3 regions of the Lactococcus sp. LG606 genome follow, and region 1 is predicted to be linked to each of the others. Evidence: riboswitches for the same ligand, from Rfam matches in the RefSeq annotation. Region 1 holds a riboswitch; each other region holds the start of a gene.
The links. A riboswitch is a leader RNA that binds a small molecule or an ion and turns the genes downstream of it on or off. The one in region 1 is predicted to bind lysine.
Positions count from the first base shown of each region.

Region 2: another riboswitch for lysine. It lies ahead of J0J35_RS06430 (diaminopimelate decarboxylase); the one in region 1 lies ahead of J0J35_RS08220 (amino acid permease).
Region 3: another riboswitch for lysine. It lies ahead of J0J35_RS00300 (ABC transporter permease subunit); the one in region 1 lies ahead of J0J35_RS08220 (amino acid permease).

Region 1 is NZ_CP071301.1:1,663,071-1,670,823, forward strand. It holds gene J0J35_RS08175 (MFS transporter) at 1-320, shown strand, start outside; gene recX (recombination regulator RecX) at 444-1,277, shown strand; gene J0J35_RS08185 (MurR/RpiR family transcriptional regulator) at 1,360-2,208, shown strand; gene J0J35_RS08190 (DUF960 domain-containing protein) at 2,240-2,548, shown strand; gene J0J35_RS08195 (metallophosphoesterase) at 2,582-3,349, opposite strand; gene rpsR (30S ribosomal protein S18) at 3,458-3,703, opposite strand; gene ssb (single-stranded DNA-binding protein) at 3,823-4,317, opposite strand; gene rpsF (30S ribosomal protein S6) at 4,355-4,648, opposite strand; gene J0J35_RS08215 (hypothetical protein) at 4,834-5,046, opposite strand; lysine riboswitch at 5,262-5,438, shown strand; gene J0J35_RS08220 (amino acid permease) at 5,514-6,977, shown strand; gene dnaX (DNA polymerase III subunit gamma/tau) at 7,009-7,753, opposite strand, start outside.
Region 2 is NZ_CP071301.1:1,292,706-1,300,458, reverse strand. It holds gene J0J35_RS06445 (glutamate decarboxylase) at 1-517, shown strand, start outside; gene J0J35_RS06440 (pyridoxal phosphate-dependent aminotransferase) at 671-1,834, opposite strand; lysine riboswitch at 2,100-2,272, shown strand; gene J0J35_RS06430 (diaminopimelate decarboxylase) at 2,639-3,898, shown strand; gene dapA (4-hydroxy-tetrahydrodipicolinate synthase) at 4,114-4,977, shown strand; gene dapB (4-hydroxy-tetrahydrodipicolinate reductase) at 4,977-5,687, shown strand; gene dapD (2,3,4,5-tetrahydropyridine-2,6-dicarboxylate N-acetyltransferase) at 5,781-6,479, shown strand; gene J0J35_RS06410 (aspartate-semialdehyde dehydrogenase) at 6,645-7,637, shown strand; gene J0J35_RS06405 (aspartate kinase) at 7,634-7,753, shown strand, end outside.
Region 3 is NZ_CP071301.1:48,878-56,630, forward strand. It holds gene J0J35_RS00275 (fructose-specific PTS transporter subunit EIIC) at 1-128, shown strand, start outside; gene J0J35_RS00280 (type B 50S ribosomal protein L31) at 240-482, shown strand; gene J0J35_RS00285 (DUF177 domain-containing protein) at 699-1,250, shown strand; gene J0J35_RS00290 (response regulator transcription factor) at 1,352-2,047, shown strand; gene J0J35_RS00295 (HAMP domain-containing histidine kinase) at 2,135-3,625, shown strand; lysine riboswitch at 3,759-3,926, shown strand; gene J0J35_RS00300 (ABC transporter permease subunit) at 4,015-5,586, shown strand; gene J0J35_RS00305 (amino acid ABC transporter ATP-binding protein) at 5,587-6,324, shown strand; gene murD (UDP-N-acetylmuramoyl-L-alanine--D-glutamate ligase) at 6,464-7,753, shown strand, end outside.

The DNA of each region.
Region 1 (7,753 bases):
TTATAGCAGCACTATTGGCTTCTCAGTGGCTTGGATTACTTGCAACGCTTTTGCTGGGTTTATTTGCCTTCATGAACGTGCCTGGTTTACAACTCTATGTTGTCCAACTGGCTGAAAAATTCACTCCCCAAGACATCACTCTTGTTTCAGCTTTTAATATTTCAGCTTTCAACATTGGTATTACACTGGGTTCATTTACGGGGGGCGAGGTAGCGAAGATAAGTAGCGTTATCTATACACCACTTGCAGGGATTGTTATTGTCCTCCTTGCTATGCTTCTCATTATTGGGGCTCAAAAACAAAAAGTTGCTATCAAATAAATCACTCCAAGATAAAAAACAAAGACAACTTTAGAAAAAGCTACTAGTTCATTCGCTAGTGCTTTTTTCTTAGATCCAAAAAATCTATTTCTCCTTCATCCGGTACTCTGTTATAATAAAGTTATGATAAAAATCAAGGAAATCACAAAACTCAAAAAGCTTTATAAAGTTATACTAACAGAGCCTTTTTCATATAAGGACTGGGAGGAAGCTAAAGATAAAATTTACGTCTGTGAGGATACAGTTGTAAAATATATGCTGACGAGGGATAAAGCCTTTTCTACAGCGGAACTGGAGCAGCTGTTAGCTTTTGACAATTTTGCGCAAGGTAAATCCTTAGCACTTTACTTTATCTCCTACAAGGCTCGGACATCATCAGAAGTCAAAAAGTACCTCTATGAACACAATATCCAACCAATTCAAATCGAAGCGATCATTGACAACCTTACTAAAAATGGTCTCCTCAACGACCGCGCTTATATCGAAAGTTATATCCAGGGAAAAGTACGCACAGCAAGTGCTGGTCCTTATCAGATCAAACAGAAACTCCACCTAAAGGGGCTAGATTTGCAACTTATTGATGAGGGTATAGCGCAAGTTTTTAATGAAGAAAAACAAATTGACGTGGCTGTCGCTCTTGCGGAAAAGATAGTCCGCCAAAAAGCAAGTCGTCACACTCTACAACAGCTAAAACAAAAAATCACACAAGGACTCACTGCTAAGGGTTTTTCCTATGCCATTAGCGCTATAGCTCTTGAAAGTCTAGAACTTGAAGTGGATGAAGAAAATGAGTTAGAGCTCCTTTACACTGAACTCGACAAAAGTGCCCGTAAATACAGTAGAAAATACGAAGGCTATGAGCTTAAGCAACGCATCACCCAAGCCTTAGCCCGTAAAGGATTCGACTTTAGTGATATTTCTAGCGCAATACGAGACTATGATTTTGAAGAGGAATAAATCAACTTTCTCTTTAAAAGCATTTCCCATTTTCCACCTCAAAATTGTGTTATGATATAATAAAAGCAAGACTGGAAAGCATATGACACAATCTCTCATCACACGTATCAACTCTTATTACGATAATCTCAGTAAATCTGATCAAGCCATTTCAAATTACTTGATTGAAAATATGGACACGGCTGCCCGCTTATCCATTCAAGAATTCGCAAAGAATACTAAAGTATCTACTGCAACCATTTCGCGTTTTGCCAAAAAAATCGGTTTTGATTCATTTCAAGATTTAAAGTTAGCTATCCACAGCACCGAAAAATTTAAATCCGACAACTTTTTCAGCGAACTATCGCCAGAAGATAGCTATAAAGATATTCTTGCCAAGAATTTTACAAGTAATATTTCTTCTCTCAATGCAACATTGCAGCTGATAGAGAGCGAAACTTTGGATAAGGTTATGAACATCCTCCTATCCGCCAAAACATGTGGTTTTTTTGGTCTGGGTGGCTCTAATGCCGTTGCTTTAATTGCTTACCATAAATTTTTGCGTATGCCACTGCAAACGGTATATCATCAGGATTTTCATTATCAACAAATGTTGGCTTCTAAACTGACCGAAAAAGACTGTGCTTTTGTTATTTCACATACTGGTAAAAACAAAGATACACTGAAAATCGTTGATATTTTGAAGAGCAATCACGTTCCTGTGATTGCCATTACGTCATTTGCCAACTCAGCCTTGGTGAAAAAAAGCGACTTGGCACTTATTTCAATCGCTGAAGAAATATCTTTTCGACCTGAAGCTGTCGCTTCAACCGTTTCTCAAATTAGTCTTCTCGATGCCATCTTTTTGATGTACGGGATGAAAGCTCAGGATTCAATCGAAGATACTTTGGAAAATATTCGAGAAGTGATCAGCCAAACCCGTTTAAATTAAACTAGAAAGTTAATGATAAAGGAGGACCAAAATGGCATTTACTGAAACAAAAGGACGCTATGCAAGCTATGGAACTGTCTCTAGTATTCCTGGTGAAATCATTGACAGTTTTTGGTTCATCATTGACAATCAGCTAAAAGGCGTTATCCCGCTTGAGCCCCTTATCAATTTTGAATTACTCAACCAAAAGGGACTGCTTTCTGTGAAATTTTCACAGCCGCACAATCCTTTAACCATTACAGTTGATTTCCAATACCCTTTTAATAATTCTTGGCCTCGGCATTTCCATGCTGTTGATAATAATGGTAAAGAAACCATTATCTCTTCACAAGAACGTTAAACAAAAGTCTCCAGATAAAATTCTGGAGACTTTTTAAATTTCATAATAGACGATTTCTGGAGGAACACCAAATCTGATTGGTAAAAAGGTTAAGCCAATACCGGCATTGACAAAAAGTTTTGTATATTTCCCTAATATGTATAGACCAGAATCATACACCTTTGAGCCATCATTACGTAAGCGCAAATTGCCAAGACGAATCTGCCCACCATGGCTATGTCCTGCAACGACTAAATCATATTTTTCAGGAAATTCTACTTGTAAAATCGTATCCGGCTCATGAATCATTAAAATCGAAAACTTTCCTTGCTCAGGGACCATACTAAAATTTGGTTGTCCTTCACGTAAATCATCAAGTCCGGTTAATGCTACTGTCCCTGACATGAGTGATTGGTTAGTAAGTACAGTAAAACCTGCTTCCTTTAGAAAAGTTCTTATATAGTTAGCATCCCCTTCATGCGAAAAATCATGATTACCCAAAATCGCAAATTTTCCTAATGGTGCTTCAAGTTTTGCTAAAATTTCTTTTACCTTATCAACATCATGCGCTTGCGCCCAATCGACTTTATCAAATAAGTCGCCTGTGAACAAGATCAAGTCAGGTTGTGTTTTATCTATGTGTTTTGAAAATTTAAAAAAGCGGCGTGGATGTGTGTGCCAATTAAAATGTGTATCGGTAAAGTGTGCAACTTTCAGCCCGGCTGTGTTTGAAATTTTCACTTGTCGCACACGCATCAAATGCGGTTCAACGAAAAGACCATAAGCCAAAAGGCAGAAAAGTAAAATTATAATCCATGTCATTGCTTTATTTTACCATATTCAGATTTTTTATTCTTCATAATGAGATTCACGCTCCTTATTGTATCAAAGCACGTAACAAAAAAACACCCGAAGGTGCCTAGTTATTTCTTAGTTTTCGTCAGAAGCTACGAATGGCAAGAGAGCCATAACACGTGCGCGTTTGATAGCTGTAACCACTTTACGTTGGTTTTTAGCTGAAGTACCAGTTACGCGACGTGGCAAGATTTTACCACGTTCTGAGATAAAACGTTTTAAGAGTTCAGTGTCTTTATAATCAACAACTTCGATTTTGTTAGCTGCGATAAAGTCAACTTTTTTACGGCGTTTGAAGCCACCACGTTTTTGAAAAGCCATAGTGTGTTTCTCCTTATATTATTGTATGATGTTGTTGAGTAGAAAAGTCAATACGGATACCGCTTTTATACTCAACGAATAGGGCTCAGATAGACTGCCTTGTACAGCTGCCTTACTTATTAGAATGGAAGATCATCATCTGAGATTTCCATTGGTGAGCCACCAAATGGATCTGCATCACGACCAAAATCAGGTGTTGAATTTCCTGCTGAGCTGTTAGAGCCAGCAAAAGGACGATTTTGTGATTGTTGTTGCTGTGGTGCAGAATATGAACCAGAGCCACCTTCACGTGCGGCACGACTTTCAAGCATTTGGAAGTTATCAGCCAATACTTCAGTCACGTAAACACGTTGACCTTCTTTGTTCTCATAATTTCGCACTTGAATACTACCTGTTACACCAATCAAGGCACCTTTTTTAGCCCAATTTGCCAAGTTTTCAGCAGATTGGCGCCAGATGACACAGTTAATGAAATCAGCTTCACGTTCGCCTTGCGCGTTTTTAAAACGACGGTTAACAGCAATCGTAAATGTAGCAACCGCAGTATTTTGCGGTGTGTATCGCAGTTCAGGGTCACGCACAACGCGTCCGACCAAAACAACATTATTAATCATGATGCTTCTCCTTTAAATTTGTCCAGCTAAACTAGAATTAAGCTTCTACTTTAGTGATCATGTGACGAAGAATGTCGCCGTTAATCTTAGCAAGACGGTCAAATTCGCTCAAAGCTTCTGAATCAGTAGCAGCTTCAAGAGTTACGATGTGGTAGATACCTTCGCGGAAGTCTTGAATTTCGTAAGCGAGTTTGCGTGTTTCCCAGTCTTTAGACTCAAGATTAGCAGCACCGTTGTCAGTCAAGATACTATCGAAACGTTCAACGAGGGCTTTCTTTGCTTCTTCTTCAATGTTTGGACGAATAATATAAAGAATTTCGTATTTTGTCATTGATTTTTCCTCCTTTTGGACTAATGACACAGGTTGGAGCCTGTGTAAGTTATGAGTTTTTACTCACAAGTATATATTCTATCAAATTTAGCTACATTTTGCAAGTTGATTTATCTTATTTATTCTATTATAAAATAAAAAATAACCCTCTGCCTCTGCAGAAGATTTCTCATCATTTTTTATTATTAAGCGACTACATCAAGCACATTAGCTGGAATGTAGCGATACTCACCTTCTTTCGATTGATAATAGCCAAGCTTTTTCACGATAAAATGCAACTTGCAACGGCTATCAAAGCGCTGGTATAAGTGGGAGATTTCCCCTTCCTGGCTACGGGTTACGCATACTATTTTTTCTCCCGCGTAAGTTGGAGATACATATTTTGGGGTAAACGTCATTGAAAACCACCTCCAGATATAATTGAGATGAAAACGCAATCATCTCTTCTTATACTATAACTCTTTTTAATCTCTAAAACAAATGTCTAGATTTTTAATGGCTAAACATTAAAAAAATCTGTAATTTTAAACAACAACGTGTATAATTATTCAAATCTAGCAGGCTCGTCCTTGACATCCCTCTCAAATTAATCTAAAATATTCATAAATACTTAATAAACGATAGAGGTCGCAACCAATAATAAGCTAAGCAGAGCTAGAGCATGCTGAGAAGTTTAGCCCAGGAGCGGTTGCCGAAAGAAAAGTTATGCTCACCGACTTTTCTTGGTTTAGCGGGAAATACCTGTTAAACTGTCGTGGTCTAACTATGACCATGATGCGCTATTCGGATGAAAGATCTTTCTGACGTTTAGCAATCTCTAGGGATTGCTTTTTGTATTAATATTTATAAATTTAGGAGAGAAGTAATGGATAATACTTCAAATAATGAGGCCACGCCATCCACGCAAGTTAAACGTGGCCTTAAACATCGTCACTTAACAATGATTGCCTTAGGAGGAACTATTGGTACCGGGCTATTTGTTGCATCAGGCGCAACGATTTCTCAAGCTGGACCTTTAGGCGCGTTAGTTGCCTATGTCGCCATTGGGCTCATGGTTTTCTTCCTTATGACGTCTTTAGGTGAAATGGCTTCCTATCTTCCAGTATCAGGCTCTTTTGCTTCTTTCGCTGACCGTTATGTAGATAAAGCTTTCGGCTTCGCTATGGGATGGAACTATTGGTTTAACTCAGCAATTACTGTAGCGGTTGAGGCAGCTACAGTTGGTGTTATTATGCAGTTCTGGTTGCCCCATGTGCCCACATGGATATGGTCGACTATTGTGATTGCGCTCATCCTCTTGGTTAACCTCATTTCAGCTAAAGCTTATGGTGAAGCAGAATTTTGGATGGCGACAATTAAAGTCATCGCTGTTATCGCCTTTATCGTGATTGGTCTCGCAACAATTTTTGGAGTTATGAGTTATAAGCCAGATGTGGCACGCAATCTTTCTGCTGGAGGAAATCATGGTTTTGTCGGGGGTATTGGAGGTATGATTGCTGTCTTCATGATTGCAGGCTTCTCTTTCCAAGGTACAGAAATCGTTGGTATCGCAGCCGGCGAGTCAGAAAACCCTGAGAAAAATGTACCCTCAGCGATTAAACAAGTCTTTTGGCGGATTATTATTTTCTATTTCCTCTCAATATTCGTAATCGGTGCCTTGGTTTACTATAAAGACCCAAGTCTTCTCCGTGCAGCAACCCAAAGCGACATTACCGTTTCTCCATTTACCTTGGTATTTGAACGTGCTGGCTTAGCTGCTGCTGCATCCGTTATGAATGCTGTCATCTTAACCTCGGTTATTTCATCTGCCAATTCTTGGTTATATGCTGCTTCTCGCATGCTTTTTGGTATGGCAAAAGAGGGGCATGCACCGAAAATCTTCGCTAAAACAAATACAAGCAACGGGGTACCAATTTATGCAATTTTAGCGACTGTTGCCATCGGTCTTTTGGCCTTCTTAACAAGTATCTTCGGAACTGAGATTTATTTCTATTTGGTCGCTGCTTCCGGTTTATCTGGTTTCTTGGCTTGGATTGGAATTGCTATCTGTCATTTCCGCTTCCGCCGTGCTTTTATTAAACAAGGTCACAAACTTTCTGAGTTAGGCTACCATGCTAAATGGTTCCCTATTGGGCCAATCATCGCTCTTATTCTTTCAATCATTATCGTTATCGGGCAAATTACTACCGTAACGATGAATGCGCAAAGCATCATTACAACCTACCTTGCTTTACCTCTCTTCTTGATTTTATATTTCTCTTACAAAATCGTGAAGAAAACAAAACTTATTCCGCTTGAAGAAGTTGATTTAAGCCGTGATATTGATTAAAACGAATATAAAAACGCCATAAGGCGTTTTTTTAGTCGTTGATTATCTTCACTTTTTCACCAAAAAATTCTTTGGCCTTACTTACAAGAACTTCTTCTTCTTCTGGCTCAGATTCCGTATCTTTTGTAACATGCTGCTCCCCTTTTTTAAGGCTTAAGACATACTCTTGACGTACAGCCTGCCAATCTTGCTCTGCTAAAGCAATAATCTCAGGCGAAAATCCCAATATTGATGACATTAAATTGCCAAAAGTTAATTGTAGGTTTTCATTTTCCGTAACACGCTTTGCTAAATTACCATGAGGAAAAGTAACTACCACAAAATTGCTTGAGGCTGCCACGGGGGCAGTATTATTGATTAAGGCACGGTCTGAAGGTTTGGTAAAGCTGGAAACAATCTCAGGCCATGCACCAAAAACTGCTTGACGAGCTTCGTTGGTCGCTTCCTTTAAAGCTTTAAAAACCAAATCTTGATTTACAGTGTACTTTTCGGTGACTGTTTTCGTTTTCACTTGCTGCTTAATTTGAACTTCTTGACTGACAGTGGATACCACCGTTTGGCTGCCCGTTTCTGCCACTTTAGCTTTTAGCTCTGCAACTTCTGCTTTTAAAGCCTGAAGCTCATGGTTCAAACTTTCCGGAACTTCCTTATCTTCCGCAGAAGAATAAGCACCTGCATCTACAAGACGCATCGTCATCACATCAGCAGCAATTTTACTCTGTGTTGTTTCTTTAATAATTTTCAGAGACTCAATCGCAATATTGATCCATTGGTAA
Region 2 (7,753 bases), 370 kb from region 1:
TTTACCAGAGGAGTTAATTTTTAAAGTAAGCTATCTTGGAGGAGAATTACCAACCATGGCTATTAACTTTTCTCATAGCGCGGCTCAGCTGATAGGACAATATTATAATTTTGTACGCTATGGTTTTGATGGATACAAAGCTATACATGAAAGAACGCATAAAGTAGCGATGTATTTAGCAAAATCAATTGAAAAAACAGGTTTATTTGAAATTGTAAATGATGGTTCACAACTTCCAATTGTATGCTATAAATTAAGAGAAGACAGAAATTGTGACTGGGATTTATACGACTTAGCCGATCGTTTATTAATGAAAGGATGGCAAGTGCCAGCCTATCCTTTACCAAAAAACTTAGAGGATAATATTATACAACGGATAGTAATTCGAGCGGATTTTGGAATGAATATGGCATACAATTACGTGCAAGATATGCAAGAAGCTATTGAATTTTTGAATAAGGCACATCTTAAATACCATAATAATCCTAAAAATAAAGTATATGGATTTACACATTAAAACAATCTCTTTTTTACAAGCCAAACCTATTTTCGTTAATTAATAACAAGAATGAATACATAACAAAAAAGACGAGATTTTTCTCGTCTTTTTTGAGAAGATTTACATTAAAGCAAAGATAAACTCTGAGTATAGCACAAGCATAATAGTAAGTTATTCCGAAAGATATTCTTTCAATCTCTCCATAGCAATCTCAATCACTTCCATTGAAGCTGCATAGGACAAACGGACATAACCTTCACCATATTGACCAAAGGCTGATCCTGGAATGAATGCTACATGTTTTTTCTTTGCAAAATCATATAAAAATTCAAAAGAATTGCTGTTATATTCTGCTGGAATTTTGGCAAAAATATAGAAAGCCCCGTCTGGCTTGATAATTTCAAAGCCAAGTTCAGTCATTTTCTCAATAATGTAATTCCGCCGTTTGAGGTATTCGACTTTCATTAGCTCAGCATCATTTTTTCCTTTACTCAGAGCTTCAACTGCTGCCCATTGCGATTGTGTTGAGGCAGAAGTAACCAGATATTGGTGTGTTTTTACAAGCTGATCAATCAAGTATTTTTCTGCAAAAATCAGCCCCATTCGCCAACCCGTCATCGCATGTGATTTTGAAAGGCCATTAAGTACAAAAGTTTGATCACGTAAAAAGGTCGAAATAGAAGTATGTACATGTTGGCTATAGTTAATTTCAGAATAAACTTCGTCAGAAAGGACAAAAATTTCATGTTTTTTGATGATTTCAGCAAGTGTTTTAAGTTGGGCATGAGTGTAAGTTATGCCCGTTGGATTTGAAGGATAATTAAGGATGATAGCCTTGATATTCTCGGTTTCGTTCAATACTTGTTCAAGTTTTTCAGGAGTTAAGACAAATTTATCAGTTGTGGTATCAATCTCGACCAATTGACCGCCAGCTAAGCTTACTACAGGCGCATAACCTGGGTAAGCAGGTGCTGGGATTAGAACTTTATCGCCAGGTTCAATAATTGAAAGGAGACAAGTAGCAATCGCCTCTGTGACACCAACTGTGGTCAAAATTTCTGTTTCAGCATCGTAATGCAAATTGTATTTTTCAGCTACAAATTGACTGGCTGCATGACGGAGTTCAATCAGGCCACGCATGCCAGTATAATGACTTTCATCGGCATCAATCGCATCAATTGCAGCTTTTTTGATATGTTCAGGTGTCGGAAAATCTGGTTCACCAAGTGTTAATTTCAAAACATTCGGTATTTTGGAGATTTCCTGATCAAATTCACGAATTTTAGAAATTTCAATTTTTCCAAGATTAGTGTTAAATTTATTTGATAAATCCATACATAGCACCTCCGCAGGTCAATAGTTAAAGTTGGCTTCAAGCAAAAACTCCGTATATTCGTCGTTTTAAATTTGTATTATAGCATTTTATTTTAAAAATTCACAAAACAATGTTGCAAAATATTTTGGAGGTTCAGAAGTTCAGAGAAAAAATACACCTTGTAAACCTTGATTTAAAGCAGTTTTAAAGAAAAAAATAAGTCAATACCAAAAATTTGAAAAGTTTTCAATTGACAAACAATACTGAAAATATTATAATTGTGAAAAATAAATTAGAGGTAGCAATGCAAATGAGTACTACACGAGAGGAGGCATCCGACGACCGTGTACGAAAGGTAATCATTGCCGAACGTTAGCAACAGAGGCATCTGGCTAGCGTGGGGGTATAGGAAACACCTATACCACTCGGACTTGAATAAGTCTGGCGCTAAGTGATCGAACCGAATAATATAGAATTCTTTTTTAACTCTATTTTCATGACGACATAAAAGGCGCTTGTACTTACAAGTGCCTTTTGTTTTTATACGATGTGAGTTTGTAGGTTGAAGCGCGACAACGATAGAATAATGTTTTAGCGAGTCAACGAATAAGAAAAACTCTGCTTCTTACATCGAAACTCATTATATCAGTGGTCGAAGGGCACTGGAGACAGAGTTAAAGATTGAGATGGGAAAAAATATCATTTGGTAGACTAAAAGTAAAATCTTCCTTCTTTCAGTTGCAATTTTTGACAAGCCTCCATAGCATTGAAACTACCGAAATCTTCAGATAAAGATTTGCATAGCAAGTCCACAGGAGCATGAAATGAAAGTACCATTTATTACTAAAGATCAATTAGATAAAATTACTGCAGAATTTCCGACACCATTTCATTTATATGACGAGCACGGAATTCGTGAAAAAGCAAGGGCGCTAAACACAGCATTTTCTTGGAATAAAGGTTTCAAAGAATTCTTTGCGGTGAAAGCTACACCAACGCCTGCAATTTTGAAAATTTTGCAAGAAGAAGGCTGTGGAGCTGATTGCGCGAGCTATGTTGAACTTATACTGGCAAATAAATGTGGTTTTGATAAGTCTGAAATTATGTTTTCATCAAATGACACTCCAGCTGAAGAATTTTTATTAGCCAAAAAGCTAGGGGCTACGATTAATATTGATGCATACAACCATATTGAATTTTTATCCACATTGGCAGGATTTGAATTTCCCGAAACAATGAGCTTACGCTATAACCCTGGTGGAGTTTTTACAATGGGTACCAAAATTATGGATAATCCTGAAGAATCAAAATTTGGAATGACAAAAGCCCAACTAATTCAGGGAATTAGAGATTTGCAAAAGTTGGGTGTGAAGAAATTTGGAATGCATAGCTTTTTGGCTTCAAATACTGTGACAAATGAATATTATCCAAAATTAGCACAGCAATTATTTGAATTAGCACTTGAAATTCGTGAAAAAACAGGCGTTTCTCTTGATTTTATAAATCTTTCTGGTGGTATCGGCGTTAATTATCGTCCGGATGAAGCTCCTAACGATATTGCTGTCATTGGCGAAGGAGTACATCGTGTTTATGATGAAGTTCTAACTGCCAATGGCCTAGGAGAAGTCAAAATTTATACGGAACTGGGACGCTTTATGTTGGCGCCTCATGGCTTACTGGTCACACGTGTCTTGCATAGAAAGCAAACCTATCGGACGTATATTGGTGTGGATGCGAGCGCAGTTAATCTGATGAGACCAGCATTTTATGATGCTTATCATCATATTACTGTTATAGGAAAGGAGGAAGATAAAGTGAAAGAAATTGTTGACGTGACAGGTTCATTATGTGAAAACAATGATAAATTTGCCAGGCAGCGCGAACTTCCTGTGATTGATGAGGGAGACCTATTAGTCATTCATGACACAGGTGCGCATGGTTTTTCGATGGGATATCAGTATAATGCAAAATTACGAAGTGCCGAATTATTGCTTCAGAAAGATGGGAGCACACGTATGATTCGACGGGCAGAGCGACCTGAAGACTATTTTGCAACATTGGATGACTTTGAGTTTGAAATCTAACCGAGAATTAGCTGGTGAATGCTTGTAACAGCTTTTACTTCTAACCACTGATAAAATCATAAATAATATTTGGATACAAATTAAAGGAGTGGAATAAGAACAAGGCGAAGAGGAGATGTTTTTCAAGAGAAAGAAAATTATACGATGAGTAGTTTCCTTTTCTTCTATTGCAACACTCGTCAAAGGTTTCTGAAATAAATCTACAGGAGAAAATAATGCTTAAAGGTTCAATTGTGGCGCTCATCACGCCCTTTAATGATGATAATTCTATAAATTTTGAGAAATTAGCTGAGCTGATTGAATTTCAGATTAGCCATGGAAGTGCGGCTATTTCTATTTTAGGCACAACAGGAGAAGCACCGACGATTAGTTTTGAGGAGAAAAAAGCAATCGTTGAGTTTGTAGTTAAACAGGTTGCTGGACGTGTTCATATCAATGTTGGAGCAGGAAGTAATAACACAGCACAAGCAGTGGAATTTGCTCAAGCATTTGAAAAGTTAGGTGCGGATAGTTTGCTTGTGATTACCCCTTATTATAATAAAACTAATGAAACAGGGATGTTAAAGCATTTCACTAAGATTGCGGAGTCTGTCGATATTCCGATTATCATGTACAATGCACCAGGTAGAACAGGAGTGAATCTTTCTGTTGAAGCCGTAGAAGTATTGGCGAAACACCCGAATATTACAGGCTTAAAAGAAGCATCAGGCGATATTGCCTATGTGGAAAAAATTAGCCGCTATCTTTCTAATAATTTTGCATTATATAGTGGTAATGACGATATGATAGTCCCATGCCTGAGTTTAGGCGCTTCGGGTGTAATCAGTGTTTGGGCTAACTTCATGCCAGATGTAGTTAAGGAGTTAATCGAAACTTTTGCGACCAACCCAGCTCATTCTTTGAGTCTGCAACAAAAATATTTGAACTTGATTGACAGCTTATTTATAGAAGCAAATCCAATTCCGGTCAAATTTGTGATGAATCAACTCGGTTATAATGTCGGTTCTGTTCGGTTGCCACTTGACGAGCCATCCGAAACGGCAAAAATTCAACTTCTTAAAGAATTGGAGATTTTATAATGAAAGTTTTACAAATTGGAACAGGTACAATGGGCGGGCTGCTTGCGGCAGAGCTAGAAAAAGAGCATGAATTAACAGTCGTATCCTTAACAAAGGATATTCCAGAAGAAAAATTCGATGTGATCATTGATTTTTCACACCCTGAGAATCTCAATAATCTTGCTAAATATCTAGAAAAGCATCCAACAGCCACAGTTATTGCCACAACAGGCTTTGACGACATACAAAAGGTAACAATTGATCACCTTTCTGAAAAAATGCCTGTATTATTTAGTGGCAATTTTAGTATTGGAGTTATCTTGATGAATCGTTTAGTCAAAGAAATGACCTATATTTTATCGGACAGTTTTGATATTGAAATCATTGAAAAACATCATAATAAAAAAATAGATGCACCATCTGGTACGGCAAAGATGTTGCTTGACAGTATCAATGAAACATTGGACTATAAAGTTGTTCATGGACGTTCAGGTATAAAGCCACGTGAGAAGAAAGAGATTGGAGTACATGCTGTTCGAGGGGGGACAATCGTTGGTGAACATGAAGTAATATTTGCAGGAAGGGACGAACTTCTTACGATTAAGCATGAAGCTCTTTCGAAAATGATTTTTGTAAAAGGGGCGATCACAGGGATGAATTGGCTTATTCATCAAGAAAGTGGGATGTATTCAATGGAGGAAGTTCTTTTTGGAAAAGACGGAGTGAATTAAGTCCTATTTTTATAGAAGAGAAACAATAAAATAAATTTTGGATATTCCTTAAAAAACTTAGTTTTTATAGGATTACTCACAAGAAGGAGATTTATGGAAGTACAAAAAATTTCGGCTCAAGAAATTATTCAATATATTGGAAATGCTGAGAAAAAAACAACAGTTAAAGTAACTTTTGAAGGTCAATTGACAGGTCAAATATCAAAAGAAATCATCAAAATCAGCAATACTTTGTTTGGGGATTGGAGTTTGATTCAACCGCTTTTGGCTGACATGACTGAAAATAAAGATTATATTGTGGAGCTTGATAGCCGCAATTCAGCTGTACCCTTGCTTGATATTCGCGATGTCAATGGACGTATCGAGCCAGGCGCAATTATCCGTGAACATGTCGTAATTGGTGATCATGCAGTAATCATGATGGGAGCAATTATTAATATAGGTGCTGAAATTGGGGCTGGTACAATGATTGATATGGGTGCTGTTCTAGGAGGACGTGCAACAGTTGGTAAAAATTCCCATATTGGTGCAGGCGCAGTACTTGCTGGAGTTATTGAACCAGCTTCATCTGTGCCTGTGCGTATTGGGGATAATGTACTTGTGGGTGCAAATGCAGTAGTTATTGAAGGTGTACAAGTCGGTTCAGGTTCAGTTGTTGCGGCCGGTGCTATTGTGACACAAGATGTTCCTGAAAATGTAGTTGTTGCTGGTGTGCCAGCCCGTATTATCAAGAAAATTGATGCCCAAACGCAGCAAAAAACTGCACTGGAAGAAGCGTTGAGAAATTTGTAAAATTGCCATAAGGATAGACTATTTATCAACATACATGATGCTTCGTACGCTATTAATAAATGGAGTATATCGTCCATGCACTCCAAATAACGCCAAAGTTATTTAACTTTAGAGTGTACAAACTTTATCTTCGAGTATCTTATATCCAAAGAAGAAAGGATAAAAATGAAAAAATATAATATATGTGTTGTGGGTGCAACTGGACTTGTTGGTCGTACTTTTCTCGATATTTTAGAACAAAGAAATTTCCCAATTAAAAATTTGAAATTATTAGCCTCAAGTCGTTCAGCAGGTTCAGTTTTGTCTTTTGCGGGTCAAGAATACGTAGTTGAAGAATTAACGGCTGATTCATTTAACGGTTATGATATTGCCCTTTTTAGTGCTGGCGGAGATACTTCTGAACAATTTGCCCCAATTGCACGAGAAAAAGGGTTGGTTGTCATTGATAACTCATCAGTTTGGCGTGAAAATCCTGAAATTGGCCTGATAGTTCCAGAAATTAACATCCAAGATACGCAAATGAATAAAATCATTGCTAATCCAAACTGTTCAACGATTCAATCTGTTTTACCGCTTTATGCTTTGGAGAAAGCCTTTGGTATTTTACAAGTGAACTATACAACTTTCCAAGCAGTAAGTGGAAGCGGACAGAGAGGTCGTGACGATTTACTTCGGACACGTCAAGGCAAAGCACCAGAATTTTATCCATATAATATCTCTGAAACAGCCCTTCCTGAAATTGATGTTTTCTTTGAAAATGGATATACCAAAGAAGAGATGAAAATGGTCAATGAAACACGTAAAATCTTACATAAGCCAGAGTTGGCTGTTTCAGCAACTTGTGTACGTGTTCCAGTAATAAACAGTCACGGTGTGAGTATCCAGGTAATATTGGATCAGCCTTTCACGCTTAGCGAAGTTCGTGAGGTTTTTTCAAACCAAGAAGGTATAACTCTTATCGATAACCCTAAAAATCATGAATATCCAGTTTCAACAATCGCAAATGGTAATGATAATGTTTATGTTGGACGTATTCGTGAAGATTTGGCGCAAGCAAACAGTTTACTCTTTTACTGCGTAGCTGATAATATCCGTAAAGGCGCAGCATTAAATGCAATTCAAATTGCGGAACATATGATCCAGGAGAATTTAATTTGACATTAACTATTGCAAAATTTGGCGGTTCATCCTTATCTACAGAAAGCCAATTTCAAAAAGTAAAAAATATTGTCAGCCAAGATGAAACGAAAAAAATTGTCGTTGTTTCAGCGATT
Region 3 (7,753 bases), 570 kb from region 1:
TGATGGCACCACACGGGGGTATCTTCGTCTTAGCTCTAACAAATGGCCCACTTTTATACCTTCTCTTTGTTTTGATTGGTGCTCTTGTTTCTGGTTTGATGTTCGGTTATTTGAAAAAAGAAAAATAGTATTTTAAATAACAAAAAAGCTTGAATTTCAGCAACAAATCTGTTAGAATATTAAGGTCTAACAAACTTTGGTCTGGCAAACAGTCCAAGGCAGAAAGGAAATTTTGCAAAATGAAAAAAGACATCCATCCTAATTACCAACCTGTTGTGTTCTTGGATACAACTACTGGTTTTAAATTCTTGAGCGGTTCAACTAAAGGTTCGAAAGAAACTGTTGAATGGGAAGACGGAAACACTTATCCATTGATTCGTGTGGAAATCTCTTCTGACTCACATCCATTCTACACTGGCCGTCAAAAATTCCAAGCAGCGGACGGACGTATCGCTCGTTTCAACAAGAAATATGGAAAATAAAAAAGTGCTTCGGCGCTTTTTTATTATCGCTCTAATTTGCTATGGTAAATCAAGTCCAACTGTAAGCAAATTCTGAACATCTTTTAGTTCATTGGGCTATAAAAATTAAAAAAAATATCATATAATAGAAACAGATAGTATACACATATAAAATTAAAGGCATGCGTGAATATGCCTTCTTTTAAACTCACTATAAAGATAAAGGAAAAATAAAATATGAAATGGTCTATTTTAGAAGTATCAAAAAAGAAAATAATTAAATTCGAAGAAGCGCTTGATTTAACGCAAGAACTTAAGCAACGCTCAGAAGAAATCCTTGATGCAAAACCTGTAAATGTTCAAGGACAAATCGCCTATGACGATGGCATCTATTACTTGGATTATACACTTGAAGTGGATTTGACTTTACCATCATCACGGAGCTTGAAGCCAGTAGAGTATCTTATGTCAATCGCTGTGAATGAAGCCTTCACCACAGATGAGTTTCTTAAAAAGAATGAAGATTTACTGGACAGTGACATAATATTTACATTGGAAGCAGATTGGATTAGTATATCAGAATCGGTAGCTGATAATATTCTTTTAGAAATTCCCTTGCAAATTTTAGCAGAAGATGAGAAAGCTGGAGCCACAAGTTTACCTTCTGGCAAGAACTGGTCTGTCTTGTCTGAAGCAGACTATCAGAAACAAAAAGAAGAAGAAGCAGATAAAGAAAATAAATCACCTTTTGCAGGATTGGCAGATTTCTTTTCCGAAGAAAAAAATTAAGAAAAATCTCATAAAACACTTGCAACAAAATTACAATTATATTATAATTTCATTATAGAGGAAATAAAATTAAAAAGAAAAGATATTAATGAGGCTAAACTATGAATTCATCTAAACGTATTTTGATTATCGAAGACGATAAAAACATTGCGAGATTTGTTTCACTTGAGCTTGAACACGAAGGATATCAAACTGCGGTTCAAGACAATGGTCGTAAAGGTCTTGAAGAAGCAATGTCAAAAGATTATGATTTGATTTTGCTCGACTTAATGCTCCCAGAGCTGGATGGCTTTGAAGTTGCACGACGCTTACGCCGTGAAAAAGATACACATATTATTATGATGACTGCACGTGATTCAACTATGGACCGTGTAGCAGGTCTTGATATTGGAGCGGATGACTATATTACAAAACCATTCGCAATTGAAGAATTGTTAGCGCGTGTCCGTTCACTCTTCCGTCGTGAAGACCATATCCACACGATTGAAAAATCAGACAATACTTCATTCCGTGATTTGGTAATTGATAAAACAAACCGCACTGTACATCGCGGAAAAAAAGTTATTGACCTTACACGTCGTGAATACGATTTGCTTTTGACCCTGATGCAAAATGTGGGTGATGTCGTAACACGCGAATACTTGGTTTCTGAAGTATGGGGTTACGAAGAAGGTACAGAAACAAACGTTGTTGACGTTTATATCCGCTATTTGCGTAACAAAATTGACGTGGAAGGCCGCGAAAGTTATATTCAAACGGTTCGTGGTATGGGATATGTCATGCGTGACCGCAAATAATATAGGGAATATATAAGAAGATTTCTAGTGGCTTTGCCACTAGATTTATTCCTTTTATGGCGATGTAAAGAAATAGAAAAATGCGACATGGTAAAATTTTTTGATTCGAAGAAGAAAAAAGCAGAAAATCTGCCCGAGCGTAAGCGAAGCATCATGCTACGTTGGGCCTTTGCAAATACGATTTTTTGTTTTATAACCTTCACTATTTTTACAGTATTAGTTTATCAACTGACCATAACAACCTTCATCAATTCTGAAAAAGAGGACATGATGAAAGCTCTGGACAATGTTGAGCAAAGTTTGTCCCAATCGGAAAGCAAACTGTCGGAGGACAATCTTGCGAATTATTTGGCTTATGCCAAAGACTACACAGCATCCAGTCAGGGAAAAGAAAATGAGCTAGAAACACTTGGAAGTATGATTGGTTCTAGGAAGTCTTTTTATGTCTTTGATGTCGGTGAAAATTTGATTTATTCGACCAATTCGTATGGTTTCCCGCTAAGGAAAGATGTGGGGGATTCTACTCATGCTGTACGTACATTTGGTGAATATTCTGGTTATTTGGTTGAACGACCCGTTCATTCTAAGAAAACAGGGAAACTGATTGGCTATGTGCAGGCTTTCTATGATATGAGTTATTATTACAGCGTGCGAACAAAGCTGCTGATTGCCCTGATTATCTTAGAAATTATTGCTCTCTTTATTGCTCAGTTTGTCGGTTATTTTATGGCAAGTCGCTATATCAAGCCTCTAGAGCGTTTGCACGATGCGATTACTACACGTGCCAATAATTTGAAGGCGGATTTCAAACCTGTAGTGATTCAAACAGGCGATGAAATTGAAGAACTGGCGACTGTTTATAACGACATGATGATTAAGCTTAACGATTACGTTGATCAGCAGAAACGTTTTGTTTCTGATGTCAGTCACGAGCTACGTACGCCACTTGCAGTTTTAGATGGTCATTTGAATCTCTTGAATCGATGGGGGAAAAATGATCCTGAAGTGCTTGAGGAGTCTTTACAGGCCAGTATAGAAGAAGTTAGCACGATGAGAACGATGTTAGAGGAGATGCTTGCATTGGCCCGTCTTGAAAGCATTGATTTTCAAGATGAAGATCTGATCTGTGATCCAACAGAAGTTTCTAATTTTCTTAAGAAAAACTTTCTCCTTATTCATCCTGATTTAAATTTAACTGTTGAGAATTACTTGACGCCGGGTAGTTTGGCTCATATTTATCCCAACCATTATGAACAAGGCTTAAAAATTTTGATTGATAATGCGATAAAATACTCGCCTAAAGATCGCCAAGAAGTGAAAATCCATCTAGAAGAAGATGACAAATACATTATTACAACAGTTGAGGATCGTGGCTATGGCATTAGTCAAGAAGATTTAAAACATGTCTTTGAGCGCTTTTTCCGTGCCGATAAAGCACGAAATCGAGATATAGGTGGAACAGGTCTTGGTCTGTCTATTATCCAACGCATAGTGGAAAACTATGACGGGGATGTCAGTGTGACTTCCATTGTAGGCGAAGGATCGAAATTTACTTTAAAAATTCCTAAGATTAAATAAACATAAAAAATCTAGTGATTATATAAAAGTACTTATTGGGCTTTTAATCTTATTTCTTGAGTTTTTTGATAATTCGAGAAAATTGTTGACATTCGTTTAAAAAAAGGTTAAGATTTAAAATACAATATACAAATAAAATGATAGAGGTCGCAATGAATAGGAAGTTTTACTGAGCTGGACAAGCGTTGAAGTAAAACGGAGGAGACATTGCCGAAATGAATTCACTCGTCCAAGTGAGTTTGTTGGGGCAGCAAGGGATACTTGCTGAACTGTCGCAGTTTTGCGGAGTGCTATTCGTTACTTACTGATAATATGAATCACGTACAACGTTTAGCAACCTCTCTGTGTAAAGGTTGCTTTTTATTTGGAAAAATGAAAGAGAGAGTATTATGAGAAGAACAAACTTATTCTTACTTGTCGCGACGTTGTTTACGGTATTATTTATCGGTAGTTCAAAAGTGAGTGCAGAACAGTTCCGTGTCGGAATGGAAGCTGCATATGCCCCTTTTAACTGGACACAATATGATGATAGCAACGGTGCTGTCCCTATTGATGGTGTAGATGGTCAATGGGCTAATGGTTACGATGTACAAGTTGCAAAAAAACTTGCTGATAAGTTAAATAAAGAATTAGTAATCGTCAAATCAAGTTGGGATGGCTTGCTGCCAGCTCTAAAATCCGGAAAAATCGATGGCATTATTGCAGGAATGTCGCCAACTGCGGAACGTAGAGAACAAATCGCCTTTTCAGAACCGTATTACACATCTAACCTTGTAATGATGGTCAAAAGTGGCGGTCCCTTTGCTCAAGCATCGAGTTTAGCAGACTTCTCTGGTGCAAAAATCACTGCTCAGCTGGGAACTTTTCACTATAACATGATTGACCAGATTGAAAGTGTTAACAAGCAAACAGCAATGAAAGATTTTTCAAGCATGCGTGTGGCTTTACAAAGTGGAGCCATCGATGGTTATGTAGCTGAACGTCCCGAAGGAGTGACAGCAGAGAAAGCAAATCCAGACTTCAAAATGATTGAATTTGGCGAAGGAAAAGGTTTTGTCACAAACTCTGATGATACAACAGTCGCAGTAGGTTTACGTAAAAATGATCCCAACTTACCTGTAATTAATAGCTTTTTGACAGGTTTTACACCTCAAGACCAAAAAGAACTGATGGATGAAATGATTGCTGCTCAACCAGAAGCTAAAACACAAGGCGCTTGGTATGATCAAATTATCAGTATTGTAAGAGATAACGGCAAACAGTTTCTTAATGGTACAGGGATGACCTTATTCATCTCTTTGATTGGTACGATTATTGGTACGGTTTTAGGTCTTCTTATTGGTGTTTATCGTACTATTCCAGAAATTAGTAATAAATTTTTAGCCTTTTTACATAAAGTATTTGGCTGGCTTATTTCAGCTTATATTGAAATTTTCCGTGGTACACCAATGATTGTTCAAGCAATGGTGCTTTACTATGGAACAGCTCTAGCTTTTGGCTTGAGTTTGGATCGGACCTTAGCTGCGCTAATTATTGTGTCCATCAATACAGGTGCTTATATGTCGGAGATTGTACGTGGCGGTATTTTCTCTGTGGATCAAGGGCAATTTGAAGCCGCGCAAGCTATCGGAATGACGCATGGGCAAACTATGCGCAAGGTTGTTTTACCACAAGTCTTGCGAAATATTCTTCCAGCAACAGGAAATGAATTTGTCATTAATATCAAAGATACATCAGTCTTATCTGTAATTTCAGTAACTGAGCTCTTTTTCCAAGGGACAACAGTGGCGCAACAAAACTTTATGTATTTCCAAACCTTTGCTGTCATCTGTGCAATTTACTTTGTCTTAACATTTACAGTAACACGTATTCTACGCTTTGTAGAAAGAAAAATGGATGGACCAGACGCTTACGTCCCAATCCAAAATCAAATGCAAGTACAAGAACCGGGGGACGCTTAAATGACAGCAATCTTAGAAATCAATCATTTAAAAAAATCATTTGGCAGTAATGAAGTGTTAAAAGACATTCACTTAACGGTAAATCAAGGCGAAGTTATTTCGATTATTGGTTCATCTGGAAGTGGTAAATCGACATTACTTCGTTCAATCAATTTATTGGAGAAGCCATCTGGTGGGGAAATAATTTATAAAGGTGAAAATGTTTTAGCAAAAGGCTTCGATATTCCTAAATATCGCACGCATCTGGGCATGGTTTTCCAAAGCTTCAACTTGTTTAACAATATGAATGTTATCGAAAATGTTATGGCTGGGCAAGTTACAGTATTGAAAAAAAGCCAAGAAGAAGCTCGGACTATTGCGCTCGAGAATCTGGAAAAAGTGGGCATGGCAAGCTTTGCTAATGCCAAACCTGCACAACTCTCCGGCGGACAAAAACAACGTGTGGCGATTGCTCGTGCGATTTCTATGAATCCAGATGTGATATTATTTGACGAGCCGACTTCAGCGCTTGATCCTGAAATGGTAGGCGAAGTCTTACAGACAATGAAAGGACTGGCTGAAACAGGCTTAACAATGGTTATCGTTACACATGAAATGGAATTCGCGCGTGATGTAAGTGATCGTGTAATTTTCATGGATAAAGGGGTTATTGCTGAAGAAGGACGGCCAGCGGAAATCTTCGGAGCTCCGAAAGAAGAGCGGACGCGAGCTTTCCTTTCACGCTTCTTGAAAGCTTAAATAAAAAGAGCAAGCTTATGCTCTTTTTTTCTTTGCAAAAGACCTCTTATTTTCACAGTAAAACTTTCAAATACAAACTCTATATTGAAAAAATAGGTAAATAGCGGTAAAATAGAGGGAAGTAGAAAGAATAGGAACAATGAAAAAAATCAAAACTTTTGAAGAAAAAAAAGTACTCATCCTCGGATTAGCAAAATCAGGAGAAGCTGCAGCCCGCTTGCTTCATACTCTAGGTGCACACGTAACTGTAAATGACGGAAAGGCTTTTGAAGAAAACCCTGCCGCGCAAGCCCTCTTGGAAGAAGGCATTGAAGTTATCTGTGGTAGCCATCCCCTTGAACTTTTAGACGAAGATTTTGATTTTATGGTAAAAAATCCAGGTATTCGTTATGATAACCCAATGATAAAGAAAGCATTGGATAAAAAGATTCCAATTGTTACAGAAGTTGAACTTGCTTATCTTGTTTCGGAAGCTCCAATTATTGGGATTACTGGAACCAATGGTAAGACAACAACAACAACGCTGATAGCAGATATTTTAAATGCGGATGGTCAGTCTGCAAAATTAGCAGGAAATATTGGTTTTCCCGCTTCTGAAGTAGCTGCCCAAGCGAGTGCTCAAGATACTTTGGTAATGGAACTCTCAAGTTTTCAACTGATGGGAATTGTAGACTTCAAGCCTCAAATCGCTCTCATTACCAATATCTTTTCATCGCATTTAGATTACCATGGCTCTCAAGAAGCTTATGAAGCTGCCAAATGGCGGATTCAAGAAAACTTAACTTCTGAGCAATACCTTATTCTCAACTTTAATCAGGAAAAATGTCGTGCTCTAGCAGAGCATACAGCAGCTCGAGTTGTGCCATTTGCAACTGAAAATAAAGTTGATGGTGCTTATGCGCTGGAAGGTAAACTTTATTTTCGTGATGAATTCATCATGGATGCAGATGACCTAGCTTTGCCTGGGGAACATAATTTAGAGAATGCTCTGGCAGCAATAGCTGTTGCCAAGCTTTCGGGTGCTAAAAATCATGCAATTATTGAAGTGCTGACAAGCTTTTCGGGTGTGAAACATCGCTTGCAGTATCTTGGTGAACTTGCAGGACGTAAAGTCTACAATGATAGCAAGGCCACAAATATACTGGCAACAGAAAAAGCTTTGTCAGGTTTTGAAAATAGTCGCTTATGGCTCTTAGCTGGCGGACTAGACCGTGGAAATGGCTTTGAAGACCTTGCGGATTCTGTAACAGGGATTAAAGGTATGGTTCTTTTTGGGGAGACTGCACCAAAGCTGCAAGATCTTGCAGATCGCTTGCAGATTCCAACACTCCACAGTGAAAATGTCGCAACAGCTCTTAAAGCAATCTTTAATAAGACGGAAGAGGGGGACACTATTTTACTTAGTCCTGCTTGTGCCAGCTGGGATCAG